Regions from separate parts of the Nocardia sp. NPDC057668 genome, predicted to be linked through region 1. Evidence: riboswitches for the same ligand, from Rfam matches in the RefSeq annotation. Region 1 holds a riboswitch; the other holds the start of a gene.
The links. Region 1 has a riboswitch for cobalamin ahead of ACFVBH_RS02350 (ABC transporter substrate-binding protein). Riboswitches for the same ligand answer to the same signal wherever they lie in the genome.

Region 1 (5,191 bases):
GCTCATGCGGCGCGCCCCGGCCGCGGGGCCGGAATCACCAGCGGGGTTCCGGTCAGCGGATCCTCGATCACCGCGCACTCCAGATCGAAGACCTCGGACATGACCTCGGGCCGCACGATCCGCGCCGGAGCGCCCTGGGCGATCACCCGGCCGTCCTTCATGGCCACGATGTGGTCGGCGTAGCGGGCCGCCAGATTCACATCGTGCAGGACCGCGACGATGGTGCGGGGCAACAGGGTTCGCAACACGTCGAGGATGTCGAGCTGATGGGCCAGGTCCAGGAAGGTGGTCGGTTCGTCCAGCAGCATCACCTCCGGATCCTGGGCGATGGCCAGCGCCAGCCAGACCCGCTGCCGTTGCCCGCCCGACAGTTCGTCCAGCGTCCGGTCGAGCAGCTCCAGGGTTCCGGTGGCGGACAACGCTTTCCGGACCGCCGCGTCGTCGGCCGCCGACCACTGCCGGAACCAGCGCTGATGCGGATGCCGGCCCCGGCCGACGAGATCTCCCACCGTGATTCCGTCGGGTGCGACGGGCTGTTGCGGCAGCATGCCCAGGCGGCGCGCCAGTGTTCGAGCCGGCAAGCGGGCGATGTCGGCACCGTCGAGCAGCACCGAGCCGGTGGCCGGTGGCAGCAGGCGGGCCAGCCCGCGCAGCAGCGTCGACTTGCCGCAGCCGTTGCGGCCGACGACGACGGTGAATTGCCCGGCGGGGAAATCCAGTTCGGCGTCGGTGACGACGGCGGCGCCGCGGTAGGCGAGGCCGAGTCCGGCGGTGGTCAGATGTGCGGTCATCCAGCGTGTCCGATCCGGGTTGCGCGGGCGAGGAGATAGACGAGAACGGGGGCGCCGAGAATCGCGGTGACCACCCCGACCGGGAGCTCGGCGGGGAACAGGCGGCGGGCGGCCAGGTCGGCGGCGACCACCAGCAGCGCGCCCGCGGCCGCGGCCGGAGCGAGCCCGGCGCCGCGTTCGGCGAGCAGCCTGCGCGCGATCTGCGGGGCCACCAGGGCGACGAAGGCGATCGGTCCGGCCGCCGCGGTGGCCAGGGCGGCGGCCAGCGCGGCGAGCACGATCAGAATCGTGCGCCGCGGTCCGCGCCGGCCGGTGAGGGAATGGGCGAGTTCGTCGCCCAGTTCGAGCAGCGGCAGCGAGCGCGCGAACACGATCAGCGGCGGCACCACCGCGAGCAGCGCCGCGGCCGCGAATCCCACGTGCGGCCAAGCGCGTCCGGCCAGGCTGCCGGTGAGCCACATGGCCGCGGTGTGCGCCTGATAGATGTTCGCGCGGGTCAGGATGAACGCGATGGCCGCGGACAGCATGGCGGTCACGCCGATGCCGACCAGGACCAGGCGGTACCCGTCGAGGCCGTCCTTGGTCGCGACCGCCAGGATCAGCGCCATGGCCAGGAACGCGCCGGCGAGCGCGCCGCCGACCACGCCGAGCCCCGAACCGCCGAGTACGACGGTCACCGCCAGCGCGCCCAGCGACGCACCGGTATTGATGCCGATGATCTCCGGACTGACCAGGGGATTGGTCGCGATGCGCTGCAGAATCGCGCCGGAGATCGCGAACGCCGCGCCGGTGCCCAGGCCGGTCAGCACGCGCGGCAGTCGATCGGCCACGACCACGTCGTATTCGATGAGCGTGCCGCCCCCGCCCAGTACCCGCAGCACGTCGGCGACGGTCAGCGGGTAGTGTCCGACGGTGAGCGACCACGCCGCCACCAGCAGGGCCGCCGCGGTGAGCGCCAGGGTGATCAGGGCCGAGCGGCGTTGGACGCGCACGACCAGTTTCCCGCTCGGTGAGCGCAACAGCACCGTGCCCCCGGGCAATACGCTCGACTCGCGGGCGGTCACAGGGTCGCCACCTTCCGGTTGCGGACGAGGTAGAGGACGAACGGCGATCCGGCGAAGGCGGTGATGATGCCGACCTGGATCTCCTGCGGCTGAGCCAGCACCCGGCCCGCGATGTCGGCGACCAGCAGCAGCGTGGGTCCGAGCAGCGCGCACCAGAGCAGCACCCGGCGATAGTCGTGCCCGGCGAACGCGCGGGCGATGTGCGGAATCACCAGGCCGATGAACGCGATCGGCCCGGCGATGGCCACCGCCGAACCAGCCAGCAGTACCACACTCAGCGCGCCCAGGCCGCGGACCACGAGCAGGCGGGTGCCCAGGGTGCGCGCCAGGTCGTCCCCGATGGCCAGCGCGTTGAGCGAACTCGCTACCGCGAGTGCGAGTGTCACCCCGATGACCAGGAAAGGCACGACGGCCCACAGGGATTCGAGGCTCGCGCGGGTGAGAGAACCGACCACCCAGAAGCGGAAGTTGTCGAAGGTGGTGCGATCGAGCAGGGTTATCGCGGTCGTGATCGAGCCGCACAGGGCGGTGAACGCGGCCCCGGCGAGCACCAGTTTCACCGGGGTCGCGCCGCCGAATCCCAAGGAGCCCAGCGTATAGACGACAACGGCCGCCACCGCCGCGCCCAGGAACGCGAACCACACGAGACCCGCGGCCGAGCCGAGTCCGAATACCGCCATGGCCAGCACGATCGCCAGTGACGCGCCGGCGTTGATGCCCAGCAGGCTCGGACCGGCGAGCGGATTGCGGGTCAGGCCCTGCATGACGGCCCCGGCCAGGGCGAGCGCGAGCCCCGCCAGCAGTCCGGCCACGGTGCGCGGCAGGCGGATGTAGCGCACGATCCGATCGGTATCACCGCCCTGGAAATCGGTGAATGCCGAGATCACGTCGGCGAAAGCGACGGGGTGCGTGCCGATCCGCAGGGACGCCACGCAGATCACGGCGAGCGCGGCCGCGGCCAGCACCGGGCCCGCGCCGCGCACGGTGCCGGTCACTTCGGGAACAGCCCCGGATGCAGCAGTCCGGCAACGAGTTCGGTGGCGTGCGCGATACGGACCCCGGCGGCGCGATCGGCGAACAGGAACGGGTGCACCGTTTTCGCGCGCACGGCGGTCAGATTGGCGAAGGCCGGATTGCCGGTGATCCTGTCCACCTGCGGTTGCGCGTCGGCGCGGACGTAGGTCGCCTTACAGCACAGGCTGGTCAGGATGATGTCGGGATCGCGGGCGATGAGCTGTTCCGCGCCGATCTGCACGTTGCGGCGCTCGGTGAGATCGCCGAAGGCGTTGACCCCGCCGGCGGCCTCGATGATCCGGGAGATGAAATCGATGCCGCCCGCGACGGTGTAGGAGCCGTCGTCCTTGGGCGTGAGGACGGCGACCCTGGGCTTGGGCGCGCCTGCAACCTTGGCGCGGACCGCCTCGATGCGCGAACTCAGGTCGGCGACCACCGTGTCGGCGCGATCGGCCACACCCCACAGCGCGCCCAGATCCCGCAGATCGGCGTAGACGTTGTCGAAGCGCACCGTCGCCGGATCGATCGCCTCGTCGGCCAGACCGTCCGCGCTGGGGCACAGCGGGCTCAGTACCCAGGTGTCCACGCCCAGTTCGTGCAGACTCGCCCGCGTGCCCACGCTGCTCTGCGACGAGGTGGCGAACACGCCGTTGAAGCCGGACAGCACGAAATCCGGTCGCTGCGCGAGCAATTCGTCCCGGCTCGGTAGTTTCTCGACGTAGGGGGATCTCGCCTGCGCCGCCTGATACTCCGGCAGCACCGCCGAATCCAGGAACGCGGTCCCCGCCAGGCGATCGGTGACGCCGAGTGCGTGCGCGATCTCGATGGAGGGCTGGTACGCGGCGTAGATGCGCTGCGGGGGACCGGGCACCGCGACATCGATGCCGCAATTGGCGCGGGCGACGGCGTTCGCGCCGTCGGCGGCGGGCCCGGCCTGCACCCCGCAACCGGTGAGCAATAGTGCGCAGGCCAGCAGCGCGCCGGTACGCAGGCGCGCGAAAACAGATGGGGTCACCGAGACCGCCTTCCAGGTCCTCGTGGAATCGGGTGTTGCCTGCCGTGGCCGGTCTCCTGGCTGACGGGATACCACGCGAAAGATCAGCCTTCCCAGGGCGCGAGCACCCCAGTGGCCCCGAACGGATCACTCCGTCCGGATCGATCTTCACTCCCGATCACAGTGGCGAGGGCCGCACCGGCATCACACCGGTTTCCCGAACACCACGGCGGGGGGACTGTACCAAGATCACCCGTGCGCCCGGGAACCCCGCCCGCGCGGCCGGGCTCGCGCGGGGGCCGACATGGTTGAGTCCTGCTTCACGAGCCTTGGGGGATCGCGCCTTGTTCCCGTTGTCCGGCCGCTCTTACGGTGGGGCCGTTCGATTCCGTACATTTCCGAGGAGTTCCACCGCTCATGCTCACCCCGATCGCCTACGGCCTCGCCGTGTTCCTGGTCGTGTTCATCATCGTCATCGGCGCTCGGTTCCTGGTGTCACCGCGGGTCGCCGCGGCCGGGTTCGGCGTACCCGCGAAACCCGACGGCGACGCCGCCTACCTGGATGTGAAAGGCCTGCGGGACATCACCTCCGGTGTCATCGGCCTGGCGCTCATCCTGTTCGCGGACGCCGACGCGGTCGGCTGGTACATGCTGGCCGTCTCGCTGACCCCCTTCGGGGACACGCTGATCGTGCTGCGCCACGGCGGCACCCGGGCGGCGGCGTTCGGCATCCATTTCGCGACCGCCGTCATCGTCTGGATCAGCGCCGCACTGCTTTTCGCGGCGTGACGCGTCCGGTCCGGTCGGCCGCCCGGGCTCGATGTTGCTCGGGTCCGTACGGACCTCAGCGGGTGGGCTCGTCGGCGCCGAGGCGGCGGGCGGAGAGCTCGGCGTGGGCGACCCGGCGCAGGGCGGCGATCACCGGTTCGTAGAGGGCCGTGCCCAGAACCGCGTATTCGATTGCGCGGGAAGGGGGTTCCAGGGGCATCTCGTCGATGTCGTAGGCGGCGATGGCCAGGACAGCGGGACCGTAGGCGCGGAGCCGATCCTCCGTCATCGGCATCCCGGCGGCCTCGGCGGCGGCGAGGGCGTGCTCGAGCTGGGCCACGGCCGGGTAGTCGTCGGGGACGCCGATGTGCAGCGCGGTGAGCGCGGCGCGGGCGCGGGGGTAGTCGGCGGGGGCCGCGGCGTCGACGGCGGGTGGCAGCAGCGCGGTGGCCGTGGCCAGGGTGTCGAGCAGGGTGCGGCCGGGCTCGTCGATCAGCGTGACGATCGCCCGGATCTGCGCCATGGACAGGCCGAGCTGGGACAGCGCCCTGATCAGTGCG
Region 2 (5,191 bases), 710 kb from region 1:
CGCGCCCAGTTCGGCGGCGACGACCGAGTCGTAGTCCACGCCCTCGACCGCGGCGAACTCACAGTGCTCGCGCCGGACCGCGACCCAGGTCAGCGCGAACCGCGAACCCCATTCGGGCGCATAGTTCTCCACGTCGTGCGCGCTGAAACCGAGGCGACCGGCGTTGGCCACGATGCACGGGTGCCCCTCGGTCATGGTGCGCTCGATGGTCTGGAAGTCCGCGACCGCCAGCTCCGCCGCCGCGATGCGCCGCTCGTCGGGGCGATTCGCGCTCATGATCAGGGTGTTGGTGAACTCCTCGAGGTATTCCGGCAGCGCGTCGCGCGGAATGCCCAGGGAGCCGCTGAGATCGATGATGAGCTGGGTGGCGTCGATGCGCGCGGACTCGCCGTCGCGGGTGCGGCGCAGCGACGACTCGTCGATGCACCAGCTGTCCAGCGACAGCACCTCGGCGCGGAAACCGTATTCGGTCAGGCCGTCGTCGGAGTGCAGCACGTAGACGCCGGGGGTCAACTCGACCGGATGCACGAACCGTTCGTGGCAGAACTCGGCCAGGATCTTGGTCGCGATTCTGGTCTCGTAGGTCTGCCAGAACGCGGATAGGTGCGCGGAAGCTTCGGGGCTGGTCAAAGCACTACCTTCTCAGGAGTTCGCGAGCTGGAGGTCGGTCGCCAGGGACCGGCCGTTGTCCGTGAGCCGAATGAAGTCGGCGCGGGTGCAGTAGCTCAGGCGGGCGATCTTGTCGGCGACCGGGAAATCACCGACGACCCGGAAGCCGACCGCGGCATTGAGCTTCTGCACGTGCAGATTCCGGTGATCGGGCTCGACCACGACTCGCTCGGCGCCGCACTCGAAGAAGGCGGTGCGCATGATGTGCAGCATGACGTTGCCGGTGAAGCCCGGCAGCCGGCGCTCACTGCTGGAGACCAGCAGGTGCATGCCGATGTCACCGGCCGCGTGCTCGTAGCCGGTGTCCGGCTTGGCCAGATCGCTGGTCTGCGGGTTGTAGAGCTCGAAGAGGAACTGCGGCTCGTCCTCGAACGCGCCGATCCACATGCCGAATCGCGGATCCGGGTCGGACTCGGCGACGCGGATCAGATCCTCGACGTCGGCCGGCGTGCTCTCGAGCATCCCCCAGTACGCCGACTTCGGGTGGATGAGCCACCGGTGCGCGGTCTCGGTGTCACGTTCGATATCGATGGGCCGGGCGGTCAGCTCGTAAACAGCTGGTTCGACAACATCGGTACCCGGACTCGTCTCGGGACGAGCAACCACCATCAGAAACCCTCTCGCAGATCCACATTCGCGAGTTAGGGTAACCTATTTTATTAGGGTGGGCTAACCCGAAAATCGCGACGGGTACCGCGCGACACGCGAGCAATAGCGGCAGGCTTTCAGCATCTGCGGCCGGTCTCGGAACGTAATCGCTGATCAGCACACACTTACGTAGTAAACGTAGCCTAACCTCATCCGATTTAGGTTAGGCTAGCGTAATGCAGATCTCAGAGCCAGCCGGTTGCCGGGCCCGGTCCGGGTTTCCGGACCCGCCGCCGGTTTCTCAGGCGCTGAGCGGAGCCGCGGTCACGCGGTAGCCGAGATTGGTCAGCACCTCGGTCGTCGCCTTCGCGAAATTGAGCGTGATGAAGTGCAGGCAGGGCGCGCCCTCGTCGATGAGGCGCTGCGCCATCTCGGTCGCGATCTCGATGCCCGCGGCGCGCACCGCGGCCTTGTTCTCTTCCGGACCGTCCCCCGCGGCCCGCCGCAGCCGTGCCAGCACCGCCGGCGGGAGTTCGCGACCGGACAGCTCGACCGCCCGCTGCACGGTGCGCAGGGAGGTGATCGGCATCAGCTCGGGAATGATCGGCTTGGCGCCTTCGATCGGGTCGTGCGCGGCCACCCGGTCGCGCAGGCGCAGGTAGTGCTCGACGTCGAAGAACATCTGGGTGATCGAGTAGTCCGCGCCGGCGCGAAGTTTGGCGGCCAGGTGGGCGGTGTCGGTGGCCAGGTCCGGTGAGCGGTGATGCCCCTGCGGGAACGAGGCCACCCCGACCTTGAAGTCACCGAGGTCGCGCACGATGCGCACCAGTTCCTCGGCGTACGCCACCCCGTCGGGATGACGCTCCCAGGCGCCGAGCGGATCGCCCGGCGGATCGCCGCGCAGCACCAGGATGTTGCGAATGCCGCAGTCGGCGTAGGAGCCGACCAGCGCGCGCAGTTCGGCGATGCTGTGCCCGACCGCGGTCAGGTGCGCCACCGGCAGCAGGGTGGTCTGCTGGGCGAGCTGGCCGGTGATGCGGGCGGTGCGGTCCTTGGTGGAGCCGCCCGCGCCATAGGTCATCGAGACGAAGGCCGGATGCATGCGCTCGAACTCGCGGACCGTGCGCCACAGTCGCGCTTCTCCGGCGGCGTCGCGCGGCGGATTGAATTCCACCGAGAAGGGCACCCGCGCCCCGGAATGGATCCGCAGGCTCTGCACGACCGAGGCGCGAGCGGCCGCGAGCGGCGCGACACGGGCGGTCGGGGCGCAGCCGGGCACGGCTGCGAAAGTGTTGTCCGAGTTCGTCATTGGTGAGCTCCATGGTCAGCATGCCGATGGCCACCTCATTGCGAGTGCACGCTGAAGGAGCCCATTGCGCGGCGTCGTGCGACGCCCGGTCCCGCTCGGCGTGCCACCCGATCCACGAGGCGACAACCGCCGGATACGACGTATCCAGCGCAACGGCAGGTCTTCGGACTCGTGGGCATCGACCCGTGACCCGGGTCGGCCCCGGTGCTCGTGCCGGGGCTGGTCCTATCGGCCATCGCTTCCCAGGCATCGCGCCCAGTGCGGAATGACGGCTGTCGTTCCCACTCACCGCTGCGGGACAGTCCCGGATTTCCACCGGGTTCCCTCTCACCCGGGCGGCACGCGAACGCACCACCGGGCTTCGACGCCTTCGGACGGATCAGGGGCTCCTCGATACCGCCTCCGGCGAACCAGCTGCGCAGGCGAATATAGCGAAGTGGTACCGCCGCCGACAACCACACCCCCTCCCCCGCGCGCTCCGGCGCGCCGCGAGCGCGTGTCGCGGGGACGCCGCGCCCGGTCCGCCGCGTAGTCTGCGTCCGGTCCGAAGCCGCTGATCAGACCACTGGAGAAGGCGTGAATTGGGAAGCGTGGCAGGAGAGTTGGGATCGGCAGCAGGAGTTGTACATGCCCGATCGCGAGGAGCGATTCCGGGTGATGCTGGATCTGGTCGAGGCGAGCGCCGGGAAGGCGCCGCGGGTGCTGGATCTGGCTTGCGGGACCGGCACCATCACCCGGCGGCTGTTCGCCCGGCTGCCCGAGTCGAGTTCGGTTGCGGTGGATCGGGATCCGACGCTGCTGGCGATGGCGCGCGGGTCCTTCGCCGATGATCCGCGCGTCAGTTTCGTCGTGGCGGACCTGGAAGATCCGGCGTGGTCGAGTGCGCTGACCGCCGAGCCGTTCGACGTCATCGCGACCGCGACCGCCACGCACTGGATGCAGCCCGACGACCTGGCCAGGCTCTACCGGGACCTGCCGGCGCTGCTGCGCCCGGGCGGGCTGTTCCTCAACGCCGACCACATGCCCGATCCGCGGACCCCGCTGCTGAACGCGCTGGACGAGCGGATTCAGCGCGGGCATCAGGAGCGGGTGCGGGCCGAGGGCGTGCCGGACTGGGAACAGTGGTGGGCCGGAATCGCCGATGATCCGCGGCTGAGCAACGAGCTGGCCGCCAGTCGCGCCATTCTCGACAACCGGCCGCGGGGCGTGCCGCAGACCCTGGACTGGCATCTCGACCACGTCTGGGCGGCGGGGTTCGCCGAAGCCGGGGTCGCGTGGCGCTCGATCACCGACGCGGTGCTCGTGGGCGTGCGCTGAGGCGCGCGGCCGCAGCGGTTTCCGTGCGCGCCTCCCCCGAATTCGTTACCGCGCAATTACGGTTTCCTCACTGTTAGCTCGCGGTGTCTACATCGCGGTGTGCACCCGTTCACATCGAAGGCACGAACGGCATCGAATCGCGCCTTTGCCAGCAAACTTCCAGGACACGCCCGCCGTTCTGTTCATCAGGACAGCGGCGGATCCCGGAGTTAGTATTCCGTCCCGTCGGTAACCCCCAATTTGCCTAATTGAAGGCGGTTTTCATGACAAGTACCGTGCCGCAACCGGTGGCACTGGGCGACGAGGCTGCTCGGACACTCGCCAATGCCACCAAGACCGTTCCGCAGATGGAGTCCATCACCCCGCGGTGGCTGGTCCATCTGCTGAGCTGGGTGCCGGTGGAAGCCGGCATCTACCGGCGCAACCGGGTGACGCACGAGCAGACCGTCGACATCAAGTGCGACAACTACGACGAGTCCCCGCTGCCGGAGACCTTCATCGACTACGAGAAGGATCCGCGCGAGTATCGGCTCAAGGCCGTGCACACGATCCTCGACGTGCACACCCGGGTCTCGGACCTGTATTCCAGCCCGCACGACCAGATCTCCCAGCAGCTGCGCCTGACCATCGAGGCCATCAAGGAGCATCAGGAAGGCGAGCTGATCAACAGCCCCGACTACGGGCTGATCGCCAATACGCCGAAGAAGCAACGGATCTCGACCATCGCGGGCCCGCCCACGCCCGACGATCTGGACAATCTCATCGCCAAGGTCTGGAAGGAGCCCGGCTTCTTCCTCACCCACCCGGAGGGCATCGCGGCCTTCGGGCGAGAGTGCACGCGGCGCGGTGTGCCGCCGCCGACGGTGAGCCTGTTCGGTTCGCAGTTCATCACCTGGCGCGGCATCCCGATCATCCCGTCGGACAAGGTTCCGGTGACCGGCGGCAAGACCAAGTTCCTGCTCATCCGCCCGGGCGCGGAACGGCAGGGCGTGGTCGGGCTGTACCAGCCGGGACTGGCCGGCGAACAGGGTCCCGGCCTGTCGGTGAAGTTCATGGGAATCGACCGCAGTGCCATCGCCTCGTATCTGGTTTCGCTGTACTGCTCCCTGGCGATCCTGACCGACGACGCCGTGGCGGTGCTCGAGGGCGCAGAGGTGAACAGGTTCCATGACTATGCACCGACCTACCGCTGATCTGCCCGCTTCCCCGGAACCGGTGGCCGCCACCGGTTCCGGGTGGGGCGCCCTGCTCCCGGACGAGGCGACGCTGAATCGCCTTGCCGGGGAGTTCTTCTCGGCGCTGCCGTCG

Region 2: another riboswitch for cobalamin. It lies ahead of ACFVBH_RS05660 (methylenetetrahydrofolate reductase); the one in region 1 lies ahead of ACFVBH_RS02350 (ABC transporter substrate-binding protein).

The regions. Positions count from the first base shown of each region.
Region 1 is NZ_JBHVIC010000001.1:492,333-497,523, reverse strand. Features, by position in the region: gene ACFVBH_RS02370 ((2Fe-2S) ferredoxin domain-containing protein) at 1-6, opposite strand, end outside; gene ACFVBH_RS02365 (ABC transporter ATP-binding protein) at 3-791, opposite strand; gene ACFVBH_RS02360 (FecCD family ABC transporter permease) at 788-1,855, opposite strand; gene ACFVBH_RS02355 (FecCD family ABC transporter permease) at 1,852-2,850, opposite strand; gene ACFVBH_RS02350 (ABC transporter substrate-binding protein) at 2,847-3,884, opposite strand; cobalamin riboswitch at 3,913-4,107, opposite strand; gene ACFVBH_RS02345 (DUF4267 domain-containing protein) at 4,281-4,652, shown strand; gene ACFVBH_RS02340 (MerR family transcriptional regulator) at 4,708-5,191, opposite strand, start outside.
Region 2 is NZ_JBHVIC010000001.1:1,206,894-1,212,084, forward strand. Features, by position in the region: gene ACFVBH_RS05650 (IucA/IucC family protein) at 1-630, opposite strand, end outside; gene ACFVBH_RS05655 (GNAT family N-acetyltransferase) at 643-1,278, opposite strand; gene ACFVBH_RS05660 (methylenetetrahydrofolate reductase) at 1,559-2,566, opposite strand; cobalamin riboswitch at 2,703-2,937, opposite strand; gene ACFVBH_RS05665 (class I SAM-dependent methyltransferase) at 3,143-3,883, shown strand; gene ACFVBH_RS05670 (family 2A encapsulin nanocompartment shell protein) at 4,147-5,076, shown strand; gene ACFVBH_RS05675 (family 2A encapsulin nanocompartment cargo protein cysteine desulfurase) at 5,078-5,191, shown strand, end outside.